3 regions of the Geobacillus sp. BK01 genome follow, and region 3 is predicted to be linked to each of the others. Evidence: riboswitches for the same ligand, from Rfam matches in the RefSeq annotation. Region 3 holds a riboswitch; each other region holds the start of a gene.

Region 1 (7,806 bases), on a different contig from region 3:
GCGATCAAGAAGCGCTTTGTTCCCTAATTTCCCGGGCCGTCCAAAAAAACGGAACGTTTGCTCTAATCATTGCGTGGGTGCATACAGACGGAAACCAGGCGCTGTCCACTGTCATCAAAAAAAATAGCGGACATCCCGGCCCTTGGCGGTTGTTTCACGTGCTCGGCAGCCGCGCCGATCCAGCCGAGGCGAAATCGGAACTCTGTTTGCCTGTCGCTTGCCTTTATCGGCAAGTTCAGCTCGGTTTTGTCGTAGAAGAATACGGTTCGCGCTGGCTCACCCATCAAGAAATCAGCGGCGGCGTCATTGATGCCATTCGGCGTGATGCGCCGTTTCATCTGGTCGGCACCCTAGATCAATCAGAGAAGAAGCGCCCGCGTTAACGGGAGGCGCCCGCTCGGGACGAACGAGAGGGCGCCTTGTCTCCCATTGCTGCGGATGATTTCACGACGGGAGCAACTCCACATAATCGCCCGTTTTTAAACCGGCCGCGTTCGCTTCATCGGTGTCAATGTGCATATCTAACGCAAAGTCTTCGCTGACGCGGACGATCACTTCGTCAAAAATGAGGGCGCGCTCCCCTTGCGTTTTCACTTTCACGACTTGCCTGTCGCGGACGCCAAACGTTTCCGCATCTTTCGGCGTCATATGAATGTGGCGCTTGGCAATGATGACCCCCTTGTCCACCGTCACCGTCCCGTTCGGCCCGTGAATCGTAATGCCCGGCGTTCCTTCAATATCGCCAGATAAGCGGACAGGCGGCGCAACACCAAGCTTGAAGCTGTCCGTTTTCGAGATTTCAAGCTGGGTGAGCGAACGGACCGGGCCAAGGACGCGGACATTTTCGATTTTCCCTTTCGGTCCTTCCACCGTTACCGTTTCCTTAGCGGCAAACTGGCCGGGCTGGGACAGCGGCTTGAGCACTGTCAGCTCGGCGCCTTCCCCGAACAGCGCCGCCATATGTTCTTTCGATAAATGAATATGGCGATTCGACACCCCAACCGGAATCATCATGACGATCTCTCCTTTTTCTAATGTTGTTTTCTTTAAATAACGTGTCCATTTTCGGCAAAAATTAAAGAGACCGACGAATGGTCAGTCTCTGTTTGGCTGGGCGTTTTTCGCTCCGTATCCTAATTTTTTCAGCAAGGCGATCGCTTGCTCTTTTTCCTCCGCCGTAAGCGCTGATACCGTTTCATGAATTTTTTCTGCATGTTCCGGAAAGACGCGCTCAATGAACCGCCGGCCTTCTTCCGTAATCGATGCATACGTGACGCGCCGGTCCCGTTCACAGGCCCGGCGGACGATCAACCCTTTGTTTTCCAGTTTGTCGACAACGTAAGTGATGCTGCCGCTGGCGAGCAAAATTTTTTCGCCGATTTGCTGAAGCGGCTGGTCGCCTTTATGGTATAGCAGTTCTAACACCGCAAACTCCGTCGGATTCACTCCGAACGAGTGGATCGATTTGTTTACTTGGTCGCTGACGGACCGATATGCCCGTGACAGTACGATAAACAGTTTCAATGATTGCTCAAGCGCCTGCTCTTTCTGTTCCATAGCATCCAACCCTTTACAATTGACCGTTTCTTACTTGCATTATACCGAAACGGCGAACAGACAGGCAACCGTTTTTGCCGGCTGCCTATGCATTTTGCTCGCCACCGTCTGTTCATTTCGTTATGATAATTTATTATATGGCGGCGCTTGGGCGATTGTCACATTTCTATTATTCGCGCATATGAAAAAGTAAAGGAAGATGAGGGGGGATCGAATGAACCAAGTGTTAGCCGGCAGTGTGCTTTCTGCCTTATCGACAGGGCTTGGCGCTGTGCCGATTTTGTTTTTAGCCAAATCACTCACCCACCGTTGGCGTGACGTGCTGTTGGCATTTTCCGCCGGCATTATGATGGCGGCGTCTATGATGAGCCTTATTCCGGAGGCGCTGCGGATCGGCGGCTTTGGGGCACTTACGATCGGCCTTTCGGCTGGCGTGCTCATTTTAACGTTGCTCGAGATGACTGTTCCCCATATCGATTTAGGGCATACAAAAAGCGGTTTGCCATTTGACGAAAAAGCGATGCTCATCATCGCTGCCATTACGTTGCACAACCTTCCTGAAGGATTATCGGTGGGAGTCAGCTATGCATCCGATGCCGAGACGACTGGCAATTTGATCGCGTTGGCCATCGGCTTGCAAAATGCGCCGGAAGGATTTTTAGTCGCCTTGTTTTTAGTCAATCAGCACATCAGCCGCTTCAAAGCCTTTCTGATTGCCACATTAACGGGGGCGGTCGAAATCGTCACATCGCTGCTCGGTTTTTATTTAACTTCCCTCTTCCGTGGTTTAGTCCCGTACGGATTGGCGTTTGCCGCCGGAGCCATGCTGTTTATTATTTACAAAGAGCTTATTCCCGAAAGCCATGGCGACGGAAATGAACGGACATCGACATATGCGTTTATTATTGGTATTTTGTTTATGATTTTTCTAACGGAATCGTTTTAACGTAATGTCCGACAGAAGTCTCCCACCTCAAGGAATGTGCAGGGCAAAGCCCGATGGTAGGTGGGAGATGAATGTCGGTTGGCGATCGCCAACTGATGTGGTAATCTATTGTTAGAACGGACGCCTTCGGAGCGAAGGAAAGCGTAAAGGGTTCTTGTGTGTGGCTTACCGTTCGGCGAACACGCACAAGTCGCTTGAAGCCCCCACCTCCAAGCGAAGCGTAGGTGGCGGGTAGTTCACCAAAAACCCCGCTGCCACACAGGCAACGGGGTATGTTCATTAGTGGCTGACTTCCTCTTTTTCTTCGTACGGATGGGCAACCCAGCCGGACGGATCGATAAACAGACGGACAGCCACAACTTGCCGGTCATCCATCAATGTGAAGTAGTGCGGATTCCCTTCCGGCACGGAAATGACATCGCCCGCTTCCAGCTCGACATCAAAATAACCGGTTTCTTTGTCGCCTTTGATGATGAAAATGCCGTGGCCGGCCGTAATGGCGCGCACTTCATCTTCCGTATGGACGTGCACTTGTTCAAATTTTTTCAGCAGCTCTTCCAAGTTTGGCGTCGCCTCAGACAAAGCGACGATGTCCCACGTTTTGTAGCCGCGGCGCGCTGCCAAGTCTTCGATCTCGTCTTTAAATGTCGTCAAAATTTCCGCTTTCTCTTCATCGCTTAACACATACTTGTCGCGCAAATGTTCCGGCAGTTTCGTAATGTCCCAATGCTCGTACAAGACGCCTTGGCTGTTTAAAAAGGCGCGGACATTGTCTTCACCTTCGATTACTTGACCCGTTTTTTTCACTTTGATGACTGCCATCGTCAAAATCCCCCTTTAACAGTGTATCAATTAGTCAGCTAGCGGCACGGCGGCCCGTTGCAGAAGCAGCCGCTTCACCTGCCAGCTGAACAAAAACTCCCACGCTTCCAAATGTTTTTTCGCTTCAAATGCATCGCGGCCCCAGACGGTAATGCCATGGTTATGGATCAATACCGCGCCCGTATCGCCGTCGACATGTTTCGCAAATTCGGCGGCCAACGTCGGGATGTCGGCGTCATTGTCAATGATCGGAATGCGCACCTCGGCATTTTCTTCCCAAATACCGAACGCTTTAATGATTTCCTGGCCGGAAAAAACCGCTTCCCCGTTTTGGGCGTACACGTCGGAAATGATGTTGTTGTCGACCGTATGGACGTGCAACACGCAGCCAGCGTTCGTCTGCCCATAAATTTTTGTATGCAACAGCGTCTCCGCTGACGGCTTTACATGTGTTTGCTCCGCTGGTCGGCCAGCGGCGTCAACGAGCAGAAAATCTTCGTCTGTCTGCTTCCGTTTGTCTTTGCCGCTGGCCGTGACAAGAAAGGTGAGCGGATCGTTTGTCACTTTGATCGATAAATTGCCGCTTGTCGCGAAAAACCAGTCACGGGCGGCAAGCTCGGCCTTCACCTCGGCGAGCTCGTTCCATTTTTGCACGACGATGCTCATGCCGTCACCTCCACCTGCTGCAAATGATCCATCACATCAAAAAACGTCGCAAACGGCGCATGGGGCAAATCGAGCGCTTGGCATTTTTTGAGCAGAAAATCGCGCGCCAGCACGTAATCCGCTTGTTTTGCCGCCGCTAAATCGGTAATCGAATCGCCGATGACGACATGATACCCGTTCGGGTGGGCCAGCTTCCGAAGAAGCGACGGCTTGCAGCAGCCGCAGCCGTTTTGGCACTCGCCGTCGCACGCATGCGGCCATGTGATGCGGATCGTCTCGCCGCTGAAATCGGAGCCGTTGCAAAAAATGCGCTCTCGTTCGATGATCCCGTCAAGCAGCGGGTAGACAAAAAAGTCGATCCCGCCGCTCACCACATAGAGCGGAATGCCCTGCTCTTTCGTCCAAGCGGCGAATTCGCGAAACCCTTCGCGCAAACGGGCGGTGCGCCGCAGGAAATCGACGATCTCGCCCTTTAGCGAAGACGGAAGGAGGGAAAACATGTTTCCGACCCCTTCTTGAACCGAGATGCGCTCGGCGAGAATGTCGTCTTTGAGCGCCTCCCACTCCGGCGGGGCAAACTGTTTCATAATAGCGATAATGTTGTCGTTTTCCGTAATCGTGCCGTCAAAATCACAAAAGAGAACAAGCTGTCTTGTCATGCTTCCACCTCAACAGCGCCCCAGCGGTCGATTGCTTTTTGCAGCGCTTCGTTTTCTGTCGCCGCTTCGCGGAGCAGACGGCCGGCAAGAGCCGCGTCGATGGCAGCGCGAAACGCCTGCCCGCCGCCGATCGCCCCGTCCGGATGGCCATGAATGCCCCCGCCGGCGTTGACGATGCTGTCAAGGCCGAAATCGCGGACAAGAAGCGGCACGAGCCCCGGATGAATGCCGGCCGATGGCACCGGAAACGCCCGCGCAAACGGCTCTTGTTCATCGGTGAGCGCCCGGGCGATGCCAAGCGCCTGCTCGCGCTCAAGAGCGACGCTGCCGTACGGCGACGGGAACAGGACGAAATCAGCTCCTGCGAACCGCAACAGCTTGCCGAGCAACAGCGACGGGGCGACCCCGTAAAACTCAGACGGCGTGATGGCGCCGCTAAACGCCGGATGAGCCATGATCGGCACGGTGATGTTCTCATCCGCGCGCAGCCCTTGCAACACATCAAGCCCGTAGGCGAACACGTTAAACAACAGCACGTCGGCGCCAAGCTCGGCGGCCCGTTTCGCTTTCTCTTTCAGCTCAAACGTTTTGCCGGTCAAGTTGACGGCATACAGCGTCCGTTTGCCCGTTTGTTCATACACTTCCCGAAGCGCGGCCTTTCCTTCCGTAATCCGCTTTTCCAACGGCAGCTGCTCGCTGTCAAACAAAATTTCGTCATCTTTCACTAAGTCGACGCCGCCAAGCGCCTGTTTTTTCAATTCGGACGTCAAATACGCCAAATCGCGGCCAATGATGCCTTTAAAAATGCTCATCAACAGCGGGCGGTCATGCACCCCAACTTTTTCGCGAATGCCGCTGATGCCAAAGCGCGGCCCCGGGAATTGCCGCTTCCACTCGTCCGGAAACTCAAGGTCAAGCAGCCGCACTTCCCCATCAAGCGACAGCTTGCCGAACGTCGTCACCAAGAGCGCCGGCAAATCAGCGCTGAAGTTGACCGTCGGATAGGCGATTTTGACGATCGCCCGCTTCAGCCGCTTGCCGAAATACGCGTTCGTCCGCTCGCTTTCGCCAAGCTCTTCCATAGCGACGACTTCCCCTTTATGTTTGCGAAGCTGCTCCTGCTCCAACGCCGGCAAGTCGGTCCATGTGCCGACCGTCAAGCCGAGCGCGATTCCTTCCGCCTTTTTACGAATGTCTTTCTCGTCATGAAGCAAATACGTTGCAATCACTGCACTCATCATTCATCCCTCTTTCCAAAGAAAAAAGCCTCTTCATAAGAAGAGGCGTCATTCGTTTATGGCGCTCTTCTTATCTCTCAGCGTTTCCGCTGCAAGAATTAGCACCGTGCTTGAATGTACCAAGCCGGTTGCCGGGCTTCATTGGGCTCGTCCCTCCGCCTGCTCTTGATAAGAATGCTTGCGTAACTATACACTTGTCAAACAATTTTGGCGAGTATGGCAAATTTACTTTGAATTATGACAGCCTTTGCCGCCGTTGTCAATCATTTTTTTCAAAACAGTCCGAGGCGTCCGATCCGTTCGGCTGCTTCACAGAGCCTCGCCTCATCGGTCAACAGGCCGACGCGCACATACCCTTCGCCGTGCTCGCCAAAACCGATGCCCGGAGCGACGGCAACATGCGCCCGCTCAAGGAGCACATCGGCAAACTCAGCCGACGACCATCCTTTCGGTACGGGGAGCCAGGCGAAAAACGACCCGGACGGCGCCGGTGCTTCCCAGCCGATGCCGCGCAAGGCAGAAATGAACGTATTGCGGCGCGCTTCATACAGGGCGACAAGCTCGTTGACGCAATCTTGCGGGCCGAGAAGCGCTGCGGCCGCCGCTTCCTGGACGGCGCCGAACAGGCTGACGTACAAATGGTCTTGCAGCAGCTCAAGCGCCCGAATGATCCGCTCGTTGCCGACGGCAAACGCGACGCGCCAGCCGGCCATATTGTACGTTTTCGAAAACGTGTAAATTTCAACCCCGACGTCTTTCGCCCCGTCAACTTCGAGGAAGCTGACCGGCTTTTTGCCGTCAAAACCGATCGCCCCATAGGCAAAGTCGTGCACGACGGCAATGCCGTGCTTGGCGGCGAACGCCACCGTCTCGACGAAAAACTCGTTCGTCGCCGTCGCACCGGTCGGGTTGTTCGGATAGTTTAAAAACATCAGTTTCGCCTGGTCGGCGACCGCCGCCGGAATGGCGCTGTAATCGGGCAAAAATTGCTGCTCGGCGACAAGCGGCATCATTTCCATCCGCGCGCGGGCGAGCGCGATTCCCGACCAGTAATCCGGATAGCCTGGATCCGGGACGAGCACCGCATCGCCCGGGTTGACGAGGCAAAGCGGCAGCTCGACAAGCCCGGCCTTGCCGCCAAACAAAATGGCGACTTCGCGGGTCGGGTCAACCTCAACTCCGTATTCGCGCGCATAAAAGGCGGCAACAGCTTCTTTCAAAAAGGAGTAGCCTTGAAACGGCGAATATTTATGGTACTTCGGATTGGCCGCCGCCCGTTGCATCGCCTCAACGATATGCTTCGGCGTCGGCTGGTCCGGATTGCCTTGCCCTAAATTAATGACATCATGCCCGGCCTTGATTTTCTCTCCCACTTTGGCGACAAGCGAAGCAAAAAACTGCTTCGGCAGCTGTTCAAGCAGTTCGGAAAATGGAAATTCGATCGTCATCCCCCACACCTTCTCAAAAATTCTTCCTTCTCAAAAATTCTTGAAATTCTAGTGCAAAATCATATATCGTAAAAAGCAAAATGTAAAGCAAATTTTTTTCATTGGGGTGAAAAACAATGACCATCCGCATCGCTTGCCTCCAACTCGATATCGCGTTTGGCGATCCGCAAACGAACGAACAGCAAGCCGAAACAGCCGTGCAATCCGTCGCCAACGAAGGAGCCAACATCGTCGTGCTTCCGGAACTATGGACGACCGGCTATGACTTGACGCGCTTGGACGAAATTGCCGATGACGATGCCGTGCGGGCGAAAGCGTTCGCCTCCCGCCTGGCGCAAACATATGGCGTCCATTTCGTCGCCGGCTCAGTCGCCAAAAAAACCGCTGCCGGTGTGACGAACACGATGATTGTCGCCGACCGAAGCGGCCAAATCGTCAGTGAATATAGCAAACTTCATCTGTTCCAACTG
Region 2 (7,806 bases), on a different contig from region 3:
GCAAGTTCCGCTCGTTCGCCGTCGCCGGCGTGCCGCCGGAAGTGATGGGGATCGGCCCGGTCGCCGCGGTGCCGAAAGCGTTGAAGCTCGCCGGCCTGGAGCTGTCCGACATCGGCTTGATCGAGCTGAACGAAGCGTTCGCGTCCCAGTCGATTCAAGTCATTCGCGAGCTCGGGCTTGACGAAGAGATCGTCAACGTCAACGGCGGGGCGATTGCGCTCGGCCATCCGCTCGGCTGCACGGGCGCGAAGCTGACGTTGTCGCTTCTTCATGAAATGCGGCGCCGCGACGTCCAGTTTGGCATTGTCACGATGTGCATCGGCGGCGGCATGGGCGCCGCGGGTGTCTTTGAACTGCTGTGATGCCGGCCAATGACAACTAAAGCGGGCGGCAGCGCCGCCCGGACTATTACGATATTCGGGGGAGGAAACAACCAATGGCAAAAACAGCCGAAAACGCGATTCAAGGCGGCAGCTTTTTAATTGAGGACATTCCGGCCGAGCGCGTCTTTACGCCGGAAGATTTCACCGACGAACATCACATGATCGCGAAAACGACGGCGGAATATGTGAACAACGAAGTGCTTCCGCAGCTGGAGCATTTGGAACACCACGAGTTTGACCGCTCGGTGAAGCTGCTCCGCAAAGCGGGCGAACTCGGTTTGCTAAGCGCCGACATTCCGGAAGAATACGGCGGTTTGGGCTTGGATAAAGTGAGCTCGGCCATCATCGCAGAACAGATGGCGCCGGCCGGCGGGTTTGCGATTTCGCACGGGGCGCACGTCGGAATTGGCTCGCTGCCGATCGTCTTGTTCGGCACGGAAGAACAAAAACAAAACTATTTGCCGCAGTTGGCGACCGGCGAAAAAATCGCCGCCTATGCCCTGACGGAGCCGGGTTCGGGTTCGGACGCCCTCGGCGCGAAAACGACGGCGAAATTGAACGCCGAAGGAACGCATTACATTTTAAACGGTGAAAAGCAATGGATCACGAACTCCGGGTTTGCCGATGTGTTCGTCGTCTACGCGAAAGTGGACGGCCAGCATTTCACAGCGTTTATCGTCGAGCGCGATTTCCCGGGCGTTTCGACTGGTCCGGAAGAAAAGAAAATGGGGATCAAAAGCTCGTCGACGCGGACGCTCATTTTGCAAGACGTGCCGGTGCCGAAAGAAAACGTCCTCGGTGAAATCGGCAAAGGCCATGTCATCGCGTTTAACATTTTGAACATCGGCCGCTACAAGCTCGGATTGGGAGCGGTCGGCGGCGCGAAGCGGGCGCTCGAAATCACGCTCAAATACGCGAATCAACGCCAGCAATTCAAACGCCCGATTTCGCAGTTTACGCTGACGCAGGAAAAATTTGCGACGATGGCGTCGCGCCTGTATGCGGCGGAAAGCTCGGTGTACCGCACGGTCGGCTTGTTCGATGAACGGATGGGCTTGCTCGATGGGGAAAAAGCGAAAGACGGCAAAGAAGTGGCGAAATCGATCGCCGAATACGCGATCGAGTGCTCGCTGAACAAGTTTTTCGCGACCGAAGTGCTCGATTACATCGTGGACGAAGGGGTGCAAATCCACGGCGGCTACGGCTTCATGCAGGAATACGAAATTGAGCGCGCCTACCGCGACTCGCGCATCAACCGCATTTTCGAAGGGACGAACGAAATCAACCGCCTGCTCGTGCCGGGCATGTATTTGAAAAAAGCGGTAAAAGGCGAACTGCCTCTTTTCCAAAAAGCGCAGCAGCTGCAAGAAGAGCTCATGATGATGACGGCCGAAGAACCGGGAACGGGCGCGCTCGAACAAGAGAAATATTTGGTGCGCAACGCGAAAAAAATCGCTTTGATGGTCGCCGGGCTGGCGGCGCAAACATTCGGCGCGAAAATCGAGGAAGAGCAAGAAGTGCTCGTGAACATCGCCGATATTGTCGCCAACATTTACGCCATGGAATCGGCGCTTCTTCGCACCGAAAAAGCGATCAACGCGGACGGGGAAGAGAAGCACAAACAAAAATGGCTCTATACGCAAATTTTCTGCCAAGAGGCGTTCAATGAAATCGAAGCGCATGCGAAAGAAACGCTCGTCGCCGTCGAACAAGGCGACACGCTGCGGATGATGCTCGCCGCCCTCCGTCGGCTGACGCGCCATACGCCAATCAATGTGATCGCGAAAAAACGCGAGGCGGCCGCCGCCCTCATTGAAGCGGAACGGTATATTGTGTGATAATTAGGAAGTACCGGGCACAGCCCGGTACTTCTTGCTCTCTGGAACAGGCGCTCCGCTTGGGGAAGCGGCCGCTGTAACGCCCCGCTTCCCCGCGGATGACCGATCGTTCAACACGGTTAAAAGGAGGGGTAGGAATGGCGCTGACGCTCTATTGGTATCCGAAATGCGGAACGTGCCGGAAGGCGAAAAAATGGCTCGATGAACACGGCATTGACGTGCAAACGGTGCATCTCGTCGACGAACCGCTGACGAAAGAACAACTGGCCGACCTGCACCGAAAAAGCGGGCTGCCGCTCAAAAAATTTTTCAATACAAGCGGCATGAAATACCGCGAACTCGGGTTGAAAGACAAGCTTGACGGCGCCGCGGAGGACGAGATGCTCAACTGGCTCGCGTCGGACGGGATGCTGGTGAAACGGCCCATTTTAACGGATGGCGAACGGGTCGTGGTCGGATTTCGCGAGCAAGAGTACGAAGCGTTTTTCGCCGGGCGGCCGCCGGCAGAAAGTTAAAAAATTTGCATAAAAATGATGCGAACTCAGTGAGTTTTTATCGAAAATCGGTTATGATGAAAAAGAACACAATTTGTCGCAATGGAGGGATTCGATGAACACGCCAAAAGAACTTCGCTATTCAAAAGAACACGAATGGGTGCGCGTCGAAGGGGACAAAGTGCGCATCGGCATCACCGACTTCGCTCAGTCGGAGTTGGGGGATATCGTTTTTGTTGAATTGCCGGAAGTCGGCGCGGAACTGACGGCGAACGAGCCGTTCGGCAGCGTCGAATCGGTAAAAACGGTTTCGGAATTGTACGCGCCGATCAGCGGCACGGTCGTCGAAGTGAATGAAGAGTTGAACGACAATCCAGAATATGTAAACGAGTCACCGTACGAAAAAGCATGGATGGTTGTCGTTGAACCAAAAGATGTAAGTGAAGTCGACAAGTTGTTGACGGCTGAACAATACGAGGCGATGGTGAACGAAGGATAAACGTTCCTGTGGTCTTCGCCCCCGAATCGGACACCCTATACATACCGAAACTTGATGAAAAAAGGGGTGCTTCCGATGGCGTTGCAACCAACGCGTGTCGATATTACGGACCGGGTGACCGGCAAGCTGAACGGCCGCTCGCTCGACTTGTATGACGAAGGTGAATTCATCGGACGTCTTCCGCTTCCGGCAGCGGCCGTCGAGCTGAAAAACGGGTATAGCGAGCAAAATGGCAAAATATATAAAGAGGTGACCGCTACCGTTGAACCGGACCAAAAATATGTCGACTGTGACGGGGAAGCGGGTTGGTGTTGAAAGGCAACGGTGGATGACCGTTGCTTTTTTTCAACCTTTTTCTGGTGAGAGACATACAATATGGTATCCTTTTCGAAGCTAGGTGGGTCGGACATGCGACAGGCAGAAAAAGTGATTATTGTAGAAGGGCGATCGGATAAGCAAAAGGTGGCGGCCGTGCTGAACGAACCGGTTGTCATTCTTTGCACGAACGGCACGATCAGCGATGCGCGTCTTGAGGAGCTGGCTGACGAGCTTGAGGGTCACGATGTGTACGTGCTGGCGGACGCCGATGAGGCGGGGGAAAAGCTACGCCGGCAGTTTCGCCGCATGTTTCCGGAGGCGGAACATATTTATATTGACCGGGCGTACCGCGAAGTGGCCGCCGCCCCGCCTTGGCATTTAGCCCAAGTGTTGCTGCGCGCCCATTTTGACGTCCGCATCGATTCGTTCATGAGAGGAAGAGGCGAGTGAAAGCGATCGAACGACCAGATGTGCAACGGATTGTGAATGAACAGCCGCTTATGGCGCTTTATATTTACACGCCGCTGTGCGGCACATGCCAGCTGGCGAGACGGATGTTGGCGGTAGTCGAGCAGCTGTTCCCAACGCTGCCGTTTTACGAAACGGACATTAATTATATGCCGGAGCAGGCAGTCGTTTGGAAAATTGAAAGTGTTCCTTGTTTGCTTCTTTTTGTTGGCGGGTCGCTGGCCGGCAAATGGTATGCGTTTCATTCCGTCCCTTATTTGTATGATGAACTTCAAGCCCGTTTGCCGCGCTGACGATCCGCCTTTTTTTGACGCCATTTGACATATTTCTTCGGAAATGACAAAAACAGCGCTCATTCGCTAAACCGGTTGTCGAGATTTTTGTAAAGGATTCTCCCCCTCGGTATGGAAATAAAGGGAATAAAGGAAAATGGGGGGAGGATGGTCAATGGAAATGCGTCAGTTAGTTGGACAGTTCGCAGAACGGATGCAAACGTTGCGCCATTTGTTGCCGATTTTGCCGGATGAACCGTTGTATGTGCGGTTTGAGAGTGAAGAAGGCGTCGCCATGTTGGTGATCGGCAAAGAGCCGGCTGCCGCGGAAATGGAAAAGGATGAACGGAAAACGTTAACGGTGCGCGGCACAAAAACAGCGCTTTGCTCGCTCTTAGGCGGCGAACTGAAGCTGCAGCAGCTCGTCCGGCTGCGCGAAGTGCATGTGTCGGGAAGTTTTCGCCACCTGTTGCTGCTCGAATCTCTCCTCCATTTGGCTAAGCCGTATCGTCATGTCGGGTGAAAAATTTATTGACATGATTCGACATACAATGATACAATCACACACGTAATCAATCGAATAGGCGTTTGTTGCGCTCTTATCAAGAGAGGTGGAGGGATGTGCCCAATGAAGCCCGGCAACCGTCAGCGCGTCTGCTGAAAAGGTGCCAATTCACACAAAGCGCCCTGCTTTGGGAGATAAGAGACGGAATGGTGGACAATACCTTTCTGTTCTCTGCGGGCAGAAAGGTTTTCTTTTTGCGTTCCGCCGCCTTAGGAGGAAGGAAGGTGAAACGATGATTACACTCGAACGGGTGACGAAAATTTACGATGCGGCGAACGGGGCGGTGACGGCGGTCGATGACGTGTCGCTTGACATTCGCGAAGGGGAAATTTTCGGCATTATCGGTTACAGCGGCGCGGGGAAAAGTTCGCTCATCCGGCTGTTAAACGGGCTTGAGACGCCGACGAGCGGCCAGGTGATCGTCGCCGGCCGCGATATGGCGCGCATCAAAGGGCGGGAGCTGCGCAAAGCGCGTCAGGAAATCGGGATGATTTTCCAGCATTTCAACTTGCTTTGGTCGCGGACGGTGCGGGAAAATATCGCGTTTCCGCTCGAGATCGCCGGCGTTCCGAAAGCGGAGCGGCAAAAGCGGGTCGAGGAGCTCATCGAGCTCGTCGGGCTCACGGGACGGGAAGAGGCGTATCCGTCGCAGTTGAGCGGCGGGCAAAAACAGCGGGTCGGCATCGCCCGGGCGCTTGCCAACAACCCGAAAGTATTGCTTTGCGATGAGGCGACATCCGCGCTTGACCCGCAAACGACGGATGCGATATTGGACTTGCTTGTCGACATCAACAAGCGGCTCGGACTGACGATCGTGCTCATTACCCATGAGATGCACGTCATCCGCAAAATTTGCGACCGCGTCGCCGTGATGGAAAGCGGCAAAATCGTTGAGCAAGGCGAAGTGCTGCATGTGTTCCGCAATCCGCAGCAGCCGATTACGAAACGGTTCGTCAAGCAGCTCGTTGAACCGGAGGAAACGGAAGAGGCGATTTCCCATCTGTTCGGTCAATATCCGAACGGGGTGATCGCGCAGTTGACCTTTGTCGGTGCGGCGGCCGGCCAGCCGCTCATCACGCAAGTCGTGCGGCAGTTTGCCGTGGACATGAACATTTTGCAAGGGAAAATTTCACAAACCCATCAAGGCGCCTACGGCGTGCTGTTTGTGCACATCGACGGCGCGGCGGATGAAATCGCCCGGGCGCTTGACTATATTCGCAGCCAGCAAGTGGCGGTGGAGGTGATTCACGATGCTCGCTAACCTCCTGCCGAACGTGCAATGGGAGACGATGTGGGCGGCGACGGTTGAGACGTTGTACATGACCGGAATGGCGGTCGCGGCGACGTTCGTCTTCGGGGTCGTTCTCGGACTGCTTTTATTTTTAACGGCAAAGGGAAACCTATGGGAGAACCGGTTGGCCAATATGGTCATTGCTGCGTTTGTGAATATTTTCCGTTCTATTCCGTTCATTATTTTAATTATTTTGCTTATTCCATTTACCAAATGGCTCGTCGGGACGATGCTCGGAGCCAACGCGGCGCTGCCGGCGCTCATCATTGGCGCGGCTCCGTTTTACGCCCGCATGGTCGAGATCGCTCTCCGCGAAATTGACAAAGGGGTCATTGAAGCGGCGAAGGCGATGGGCGCCTCGACGTGGACGATCATTTGGAAAGTGCTGCTGCCTGAATCGCTCCCGGCGCTTGTCTCCGGGATTACCGTCACCGCTGTGTCGCTTGTCGGCTATACGGCGATGGCCGGCGTTGTCGGCGCCGGCGGGCTTGGGAACTTGGCGTATTTGGAAGGGTTCCAGCGCAGCCATAACGATGTGACGTTTGTCGCGACCGTTTTGGTGCTCATCATCGTCTTTGTCATTCAGTGGATCGGTGACTTTGTCACTTCGAAAATTGATAAACGATAAAGGAGGAAGAAACAAATGAAAAAATGGCTTGGCGCTCTGTTGGCCGCCCTCTTGGTGTTTGCGTTAGCAGCGTGCGGCGGCAACAACAATGATGAAAACGCCGCTGGCGAGGACAAAGGCGGCGGATTGGTCAAACTGAAAGTCGGCGCGTCGAACGTGCCGCATGCGGAAATTTTGGAACAAGCGAAGCCAATGTTGAAAGAAAAAGGCATCGATTTGGAAATTATCACGTTCCAAGACTACATTTTGCCAAACAAAGCGTTGGCGGACAAAGAAATTGACGCTAACTACTTCCAACACATTCCGTATTTAGAATCGCAAATGAAAGAGCATGGCTATGATTTCGTCAACGCTGGCGGCATCCATATCGAGCCGATCGGCTTGTACTCGAAAAAATATAAAAGCATCGAAGAGCTGCCGGATGGCGCAACGATCATTATGAGCAACTCGGTCGCCGACCATGGCCGCATTTTGTCGATGCTTCAAGAAAAAGGGCTCATTAAGCTGAAAGAAGGCGTTGACAAAACGAAAGCGACGGTCAACGACATCGTGGAAAACCCGAAACACTTAACGTTTAAAGCGGATGTCGACGCTGGATTGCTGCCGCAAATTTATCAAAACGGCGAAGGCGATGCCGTGTTGATCAACGCCAACTACGCGCTTGACGCCGGCTTGGATCCGGCGAAAGACCCGATCGCCGTCGAATCGCCGAAAGACAACCCGTATGTCAACATTGTCGCCGTGCGCAAAGGCGATGAAAACCGGAAAGAAATCAAAACGTTAGTTGAAGTGCTGCAATCGAAAGAAATTCAAGATTTCATTAACGAAAAATATAAAGGCGCCGTCATTCCGGCGGCGGAGAACAATCAATAACGGGAGCGTTTCGCTTCCGTTTCTTTTTTGTCCCCAAAAAACCGCTCCCCTTAAACGAAAGCGGCAAAGGTTAAAACGATTCTGAATCCGAGGGCGCCACGGCCGCTTTGCTTTCCCGCGCTTCATCGGCCATTCAAACGCGCCAGTACGGCGGCAAGCATGACGATGATGACGCAG
Region 3 (7,806 bases):
GCGTAAAAAAGCAAACGAGCTGGCTCGCATAGTCCAGCTCGTTTCCTGCTTATAACACATTGAAATACCGCGCTTCCGGATGGGCGAAGACGATCGCCGAAACCGATGCTTCGGGCTCCATCATATAGCCGTCGGTGAGGCGGATGCCGATGTCTTCCGGATGAAGGAGACGGAACAGTTTCTCCTGGTCTTCCAAGTTCGGACAGGCCGGGTAGCCGAACGAGTAGCGCTGGCCTTGGTATTTGGCGGCAAAGCGCTCTTCCATCGTGAAATCCGGATCGTCCGGGAAGCCCCAGCGGTCGCGCATAATTTGGTGGATGCGCTCGGCGAATCCTTCGGCAATCTCGAGCGCCAGCGCCTGGATGGCGTGGCTTTTCAAAAATTCGCCTTCGTCTTTCCAACGTTGGGCGAGTTCGCGAATGCCGTATCCGGCCGTGACGGCGAACAAGCCGACGTAATCCATTTCGCCGCTTTCTTTCGGTTTCAAGTAATCGGCAAGGCAAAGGTGCGGCGCTCGCGGCTGACGCGGAAAGTCGAACACTTCAAGCACTGTTTGGCCATCGGCTGGGTCGTAAATGTAGACGCGGTTGCCGTCGCTTTGCGCCGGGAAGAAGCGATAGGCGCCGGCAGGCTGAATCCAGCCGCGTTCTTTCGCTTCGGCGATGAGTTCGTCGACGACCGCTTTTAACGCCAGCGCTTTTTCGTCCTTCTCTTCAAGCAGCCGTTTCACTTTTCCTTTCAAGCCGAGATGATGGCCGAGCACCATTTGCCAGTTGACGTACGGCAGCACGTGGTCAAGCGGCACATGTCGCAATACGTGGCGGTCGAGGTCGGCCGGGACGTAGACGGGAACGTCGGTCGAAACGTTCGATTTGACTGCGGTGGCGACCACCGTTGACCGCGTTGGCTCGCTTTCGGCTGCTTCTTTTTTTGTATACTCGATCTCGCCTTGCTGGAGCTGGTTGGCGAGCGCGAGCCCGTCCATGGCGTCTTTCGCGTACAAGACGATGCCGTCATATTCGGGCGCAATTTTATTTTCGGTAAACTTGCGCGTTAAGGCGGCGCCGCCGACTAAAATCGGGGTTGAGATGCCCGCTTGCCGCAAATCTTGGGCGGTGACGACCATCTGTTGGGCCGATTTGACAAGCAGCCCTGACAGGCCGATGATATCCGGCCGATGTTCGCGCGCCGCTTCGATCAGTTGCTGCGGGGCGACTTTAATGCCGAGGTCGACGACTTCATAGCCGTTGTTGCTTAAAATGATATCAACCAAGTTTTTGCCGATGTCATGGACATCACCTTTGACGGTGGCAAGAATGACTTTTCCTTTGGTGCTGCCTTCTTTCTTTTCCATATACGGTTCTAAGAAGGCGACGGCCGCTTTCATCACTTCCGCGCTTTGCAACACTTCGGCGACGATGAGCTGGTTGTTGTTGAACAGCCGCCCGACTTCATCCATGCCGGCCATGAGCGGACCGTTGATGATCGACAGCGGGTCGGAGTACGTTTCAAGCGCTTTTTCCAAATCGGGAATGAGCCCGTCTTTTGACCCTTCAATGACGTAGCGGGCGAGCCGCTCCTCAAGGCTCAAATTTGTCTGCGCCGGTTTGGCGGCGGTGATTTTGCTTCGGTAAAATTCGATAAAGGCGTTTAACGTTTCATCGTTTGTATCAAACAGCAGAGCTTCGGCCATCCGAACTTCATCTTCCGGAATCGAGGCAAAGCGCTCGAGCTTCTCGGTGTTGACGATGGCATAATCGAGCCCGGCCTGCGTGCAATGGTACAAAAAGACCGAGTTGAGCACTTCGCGACCGGCCGGCGGCAAGCCGAATGAGACGTTGCTGATGCCAAGAATCGTCAAGCACTCCGGCAGCCGCTCCTTAATGAGGCGGATGCCTTCGATCGTTGCTTTCGCCGCGCCGATGTACTGCTCATCGCCGGTGCCGACCGGGAAGACGAGCGGGTCGAAAATGATGTCGCGCGCCGGCACGCCGTAGCGGTTGACGAGCAAGTCATACGAACGCAAGGCGATTTCCAATTTCCGTTCGGCCGTAACCGCCATTCCTTGCTCATCGATCGTGCCGACGACAACGGCGGCGCCATATTGATGCAGAAGAGGAACGACTTTCGCAAACCGCTCTTCGCCATCTTCGAGGTTGATCGAGTTGATGATCGCCTTCCCTTGCGAATACGTAAGGGCGCGTTCGATGACGCGTTCGTCGGTCGAATCGATGACAAGCGGCACTTTCACTTTTTTGACCACTTCGCGGACGAACTGTTCCATGTCGTGCAGTTCGTCGCGGTCCGGGTCGGCCAAGCAAATGTCGATGACATGGGCGCCGTTTTTCACTTGGGCGCGGGCGATTTCCGCCGCTTCCTCGTACTTGCCTTCACTAATCAGGCGCTTGAACTTGCGTGAGCCGATGACGTTTGTCCGTTCGCCGACAAAGAGCGGGCGCATCGTTTCCTCATAGATGAGCGCCTCGATGCCGGAGACGGCGTGCACATCGAAGGAGGACGGGATCGCCCGCGGCGGGATGCCGCGAACCGCTTCGGCGATGGCGCGGATATGGTCGGGCGTCGTGCCGCAGCATCCGCCGACAATGTTGATCCATCCTTTCTCGGCAAAGCGGCGAATTTTCTCCGCTAACATCTCCGGCGTTTCATGGTAATGCCCTTCCTCATCGGGCAGCCCGGCGTTCGGATAGCAGCTGACGGCTGTATCGGCAAGGGAAGCGAGCGTGCGCAAATGGTCGGTCATAAACTCGGGACCTGTCGCGCAGTTTAAACCGACGGCGATCGGCTTCATATGGCGCACCGAGATGAGAAACGCGTCGATCGCCTGGCCGGCGAGCGTCGTGCCCATCGGTTCGATCGTGCCGGAAATCATGAGCGGCACGCGACGGCCGACCGCTTCAAACGCCTTGGAAATGCCGAGGAAGCCCGCTTTCACGTTCAACGTATCTTGGCACGTCTCAAGCAACAGGAGATCGACGCCGCCCAAAAGCAATCCGCGCGCCTGTTCTTCGTAGGAGGCGACGAGTTCCTCAAACGTTGCGCCGCCTGTCACCGACAACGTTTTCGTCGTAGGGCCCATCGAGCCGGCGACAAAGCGCGGCCAATCGGGGGTCGAGAACGATTCGGCCGCTTGTTTCGCGAGTTTGGCCGCCTCGATGTTGAGTTTCAACGCCAAATGTCCAAGGTCGTATTCATCGAGCACAATGCGTGTCGCCCCAAACGTGTTTGTTTCAATGATATCGGCGCCCGCTTCCAAATACGCTTCGTGAATGCGGCGGATGACGTGGGGGGCGGTGAGTGTCAAATATTCGTTGCACCCTTCATACGCCTCGCCGCCAAAATCAGCGGCCGATAGGTTGGCGCTTTGGATCATTGTCCCCATCGCGCCGTCAATAACGAGAATGTTTCGTTGCAGCTGCTGTTCTAAGGTGATGTTAGCCATGAACAACCTTCCTTTCTTTAGTCGCTGCTTCTTTTTCATGAATGTAGCGGACGAGCTCGACTGTCATGTCATAGCGTAAAAACGGTGTGATCAAGTAAATGCCGTTGAACAAATCAAAGGCAGCGTCAATGAGCGATTTGGCGATGGCGATCCCTTCGCGTGCCGCCTGCACCGGGTCGTCGCCGCAAGCAGCCATGCGGGCGCGAATCTCATCCGATAGGGTGATGCCTGGCACTTCGTGATGCAAAAATTCAGCATTCCGCGTGCCCGTAAGCGGCATAATGCCGACGTAAATCGGAGCGTCAAGATGTTTCGTCGCTTCGTACATCTGCACAATTTTTTCTTCCGAGTAAATCGGTTGGGTCAAGAAATAGTGGGCGCCGCATTGGATTTTTTTCTCCATCCGCACAACTGCTTTATCCAAATGGCGGACGTTCGGATTGAAGGCCGCACCGATCGAGAAATTCGTTTTTTGTCCGAGCGATTTGCCCGAATATGACAGTCCTTCGTTAAACTGGCTGATCAAGCGGATAAGATCGAACGATGATAAGTCGTACACGGACGTTGCCCCTGGGAAATCACCAATTTTCGAAGGGTCGCCGGTAATAGCGAGCACATCGGTGATGCCGAGCGTATGCAAGCCCATTAAGTGCGACTGCAAGCCGATCAAGTTGCGATCGCGGCACGTAATATGCACGAGCGGGCGAACACCGAGCCGTTCTTTCACGATCGAGCCGACCGCAACATTGCTGATGCGCGGTGTGGCGAGCGAATTGTCGGCCAACGTCAGCGCATCGATGCCGGCGTCATGGAGCGCTTTCGCTCCGGCGAGAAACTTGTCAATGCCGAGTTTTTTCGGCGGGTCGAGTTCAACGATGACCGATCGGCGCGCGCGGGCAAGCTCGGGAAGCGGAGTCGGGGTGGGGCGATCCGCTTGCACCGATACGGGCACCGCGCGCCGTTTCACCGTTTTTTCCGTCACCGGCGTCCGGTCGGTGAGCGCTTTTGCCATCGCTTCAATATGTTTCGGCGTCGTGCCGCAGCACCCGCCGATCAAGCGCACCCCCTGGTTGCGGAACGCTTTGGCCGTCTCCTCGAAATATTCGGCGTTCGTCTCATACACGAGCCGGCCGTCGCGGTAGTCCGGGAGGCTCGCGTTCGGGTACGCCGATAAAAACGCCTGCTTTGGCAGCGGCACTTCTTCAAGCGACCGAAGCATATGGTACGGCCCGAGTCGACAGTTGAGCCCGACGACATCGGCTCCCAGCGCCTCTAAGCGGTTAAGGGCATCGGCGAGCGGCGTGCCGTCTTGCAAGACGCCGACTTCATGAAGCGACACATGGGCGATAATCGGCAAGTCCGTCTCTTTGCGGGCGATGGCCAGCACCGTCTCCAACTCTTCCAAATCGTAATACGTCTCCAACAGCACGCCGTCGACCCCTTCGGCAAGCAGCACAAACAGCTGCTCGCGGAACGTCCGCTTCACTTCCTCGAGCGTGACGACGCTTTTGTTTAACGTGCGAAGCCCCCCGATCGTCCCGAGCACGTACGCCCGCCCGTTCGCTGCTTGTTTTGCGAGCTTTACAGCAGCGCGGTTAATGGCGGGCACATCGTCTTGCAAGCCGTAGCGGGCAAGTTTCACATAGTTGGCGCCGTATGTATTCGTTTGGATGACATCGGCGCCCGCCGCGATATACGCTTCATGAATATGGACGATTTCGTCCGGATTCGATAGATTCAATTCTTCAAAACAACGGTCAACGCCGTGCGAATATAACAGCGTTCCCATCGCCCCGTCGGCGATGAGAATGCGTTGTTTCAACTCATCCAGCAATCCCACGTTCGATTCCCCCGTTTCTTCGTAGTAAAAGAAAAAAGTCTTCTATAAGAAGAAGACTTTTTATTTTCTTCTTCTTATCTTCCAGGCGTCCGCCTGTCTGGATTTAGCACCTTGGCCGCGGCCAGGTTGCTGAGGGTTCACCGGGCCAGTCCCTCCCCCTCTCTTGATAAGAATGTCCGTATGCGGTTGTTTATTTCGTCTTGACTATTACTATATAATTTAATGTATTTTTTGAAATTATTCAATACGGTGAAGCAAGGAAATTTGAAAAAACGATCAATGAGACAGCGGCTTTCCGCATTGCGGGAAAAATTGGAAGCTGTTCTGCGGAATAGTCAGCCGCTTTTTGTTTTTTAGTCGCCGACATGGCGGAAAGCATATTTTTCCGTTGCACTTTCTACTCTCCTATGTTCTAATTAGGAATAGTGAACATCAAGAAGATGGGGGGCTGAAAGTGAACGGAGAAATCATCCGCTTCGAGCGAGTGACGAAGGAATACGACGGCGCAGCCGTACTGGATGATGTCAGTTTTGCGATGGAGCGCGGGAAGTTTTATACGCTGCTTGGACCGTCGGGTTGTGGGAAGACAACGATTTTGCGGCTGATTGCCGGGTTTATCGAGCCGACGGAAGGAACGATTTATTTCCACGGAAAGCCGATTCAAAACGTCCCGCCGAACAAACGGCAAGTCAACACTGTTTTTCAAGACTATGCATTGTTCCCTCATCTCGATGTGTTTGAAAACGTTGCGTTTGGTTTGCGCGTGAAAAAGATGAAAGAAACCGACATTCGCGAGAAAGTGAGGGAAGCGCTTCGGTTTGTCAACTTAGACGGCTATGAGCGCCGCCGCATTCAAGAAATGTCCGGCGGCCAGCGTCAGCGCGTCGCCATTGCCCGGGCGATTGTCAATGAACCTGAGGTGCTGCTCTTGGATGAACCGCTGTCAGCCTTGGATTTGAAACTGCGCACGGAAATGCAGTATGAACTTCGTGAATTGCAGCGCCGCTTAGGGATTACGTTCATTTTTGTCACGCATGATCAAGAAGAAGCATTGGCGATGTCCGATTACATTTTTGTTCTGAATAAAGGAAAAATTCAGCAGTTTGGGACGCCGAAAGACATTTACGACGAGCCTGTCAATCGATTCGTCGCCGATTTCATTGGCGAATCGAACATTTTGTCAGGGCGCATGATCGACGATTTCCTCGTCGAATTTGCCGGCAAACAGTTTGCGTGTGTTGACCGCGGCTTCGCGCCAAACGAACCGGTCGATGTCGTCATCCGCCCGGAAGATTTGGAGCTCGCGGCGCCGGAAGACGGGCAGATCGTCATCCGCGTCGATTCGCTCTTATTCCGCGGTGTCCATTATGAAATTTGCGGCTATGACGAAAACGGCAACGAATGGCTTGTCCATTCGACGAAAAAGGCCGAAGTCGGGGAAACGGTCGGCCTTCGTTTTGAACCGGAAGCGATTCACGTCATGCGACTCGAAAAGGAGGATGAGGACGCATGACGGAACGGGCGTGGCGGAACTGGTATTTAATCCCTTATGGCATTTGGCTTGTGCTGTTTGTCGTGGCCCCGATTGTCTTTTTGGTGTATGAATCGTTTTTGGATCTTGACGGCCATTGGACGTTGTCCAACTACAAATCCGTGTGGACGCCCATTTATTTGAAAATGATGGCGTATTCGTTTTGGTATGCGTTTTTAATCACGCTTGTGTCGCTGCTCATCGGCTATCCGACCGCCTATTGGCTGACGAAGACGCGGCACAAGCAGCTATGGCTGTTGTTGCTTATTTTGCCGATGTGGGTGAATTTGCTGCTGAAGGTGTATGCGTTTTTAGGGCTGTTCGGCACGTACGGGCTGGCCAACGCTTTGTTGAAAGCGCTGGGCGTCGGGCCGCGGCAGCTGTTGTTCACCGATTTCAGTTTTGTCTTTGTGTCGGTGTACATTTTTATTCCGTTTATGGTGCTGCCGATTTTCAACGCGCTGGAGGAGCTGCCGCCATCGCTTGTCGATGCCGCCCGCGATTTGGGCGCTTCGGCTTGGACGACGTTCCGCCGCGTCGTCTTTCCGCTCACGCTTGGCGGAGTGAAGGCCGGCTGCCAAGCGGTATTCATCCCGGCGCTGTCGCTGTTTATGATTACACGCCTTGTCGCTGGCAACCGCGTCATTACGCTCGGCACCGCCATTGAGCAGCATTTTCTTGTCACCCAAAACTGGGGGATGGGGGCGACGATCGCTGTTGTGTTAATGATCGCCATGGCGGTCATCGTCATCCTGACAGGAAGCGGAAGAAAAGAGGGAAGCCGATGAAACGGATGCAGGCGTGGGGACGTGTGTACTTGTTAGTCGTGTTTGCCGTGATGTATATGCCGATTGTGTATTTGATGTATTATTCTTTCAACAGCGGCGGGGCGATGCACGATTTTCAATCGTTCACGCTCAAGTGGTACCGCGACGTGCTGTCCGACGACCGCTTGCTCATCATCGTTTTGAATAC

Evidence for each region. A riboswitch is a leader RNA that binds a small molecule or an ion and turns the genes downstream of it on or off. The one in region 3 is predicted to bind S-adenosylmethionine.
Region 1: it holds a riboswitch for S-adenosylmethionine, as region 3 does, so the genes downstream of both, mtnW (2,3-diketo-5-methylthiopentyl-1-phosphate enolase) here and ACTVDO_RS05040 (bifunctional homocysteine S-methyltransferase/methylenetetrahydrofolate reductase) in region 3, are expected to answer to the same signal.
Region 2: it holds a riboswitch for S-adenosylmethionine, as region 3 does, so the genes downstream of both, ACTVDO_RS10545 (methionine ABC transporter ATP-binding protein) here and ACTVDO_RS05040 (bifunctional homocysteine S-methyltransferase/methylenetetrahydrofolate reductase) in region 3, are expected to answer to the same signal.

Annotation. Positions count from the first base shown of each region.
Region 1 covers NZ_JBQPTH010000004.1:48,090-55,895, reverse strand. The annotation lists gene ACTVDO_RS06100 (short-chain dehydrogenase) at 1-383, shown strand, start outside; gene ACTVDO_RS06095 (phosphate propanoyltransferase) at 445-1,014, opposite strand; gene ACTVDO_RS06090 (MarR family winged helix-turn-helix transcriptional regulator) at 1,096-1,557, opposite strand; gene ACTVDO_RS06085 (ZIP family metal transporter) at 1,772-2,503, shown strand; gene ACTVDO_RS06080 (1,2-dihydroxy-3-keto-5-methylthiopentene dioxygenase) at 2,783-3,325, opposite strand; gene ACTVDO_RS06075 (methylthioribulose 1-phosphate dehydratase) at 3,356-3,991, opposite strand; gene mtnX (2-hydroxy-3-keto-5-methylthiopentenyl-1-phosphate phosphatase) at 3,988-4,650, opposite strand; gene mtnW (2,3-diketo-5-methylthiopentyl-1-phosphate enolase) at 4,647-5,888, opposite strand; SAM riboswitch class I at 5,956-6,063, opposite strand; gene ACTVDO_RS06060 (pyridoxal phosphate-dependent aminotransferase) at 6,161-7,336, opposite strand; gene ACTVDO_RS06055 (carbon-nitrogen family hydrolase) at 7,453-7,806, shown strand, end outside.
Region 2 covers NZ_JBQPTH010000008.1:74,621-82,426, reverse strand. The annotation lists gene ACTVDO_RS10585 (acetyl-CoA C-acetyltransferase) at 1-362, shown strand, start outside; gene ACTVDO_RS10580 (acyl-CoA dehydrogenase family protein) at 437-2,221, shown strand; gene ACTVDO_RS10575 (arsenate reductase family protein) at 2,359-2,736, shown strand; gene gcvH (glycine cleavage system protein GcvH) at 2,831-3,214, shown strand; gene ACTVDO_RS10565 (YusG family protein) at 3,290-3,529, shown strand; gene ACTVDO_RS10560 (toprim domain-containing protein) at 3,623-3,982, shown strand; gene ACTVDO_RS10555 (thioredoxin family protein) at 3,979-4,293, shown strand; gene ACTVDO_RS10550 (hypothetical protein) at 4,448-4,795, shown strand; SAM riboswitch class I at 4,869-4,978, shown strand; gene ACTVDO_RS10545 (methionine ABC transporter ATP-binding protein) at 5,070-6,098, shown strand; gene ACTVDO_RS10540 (methionine ABC transporter permease) at 6,088-6,756, shown strand; gene ACTVDO_RS10535 (MetQ/NlpA family ABC transporter substrate-binding protein) at 6,772-7,629, shown strand; gene ACTVDO_RS10530 (hypothetical protein) at 7,752-7,806, opposite strand, start outside.
Region 3 covers NZ_JBQPTH010000003.1:173,255-181,060, reverse strand. The annotation lists gene metH (methionine synthase) at 50-3,460, opposite strand; gene ACTVDO_RS05040 (bifunctional homocysteine S-methyltransferase/methylenetetrahydrofolate reductase) at 3,453-5,300, opposite strand; SAM riboswitch class I at 5,372-5,473, opposite strand; gene ACTVDO_RS05035 (ABC transporter ATP-binding protein) at 5,755-6,813, shown strand; gene ACTVDO_RS05030 (ABC transporter permease) at 6,810-7,619, shown strand; gene ACTVDO_RS05025 (ABC transporter permease) at 7,616-7,806, shown strand, end outside.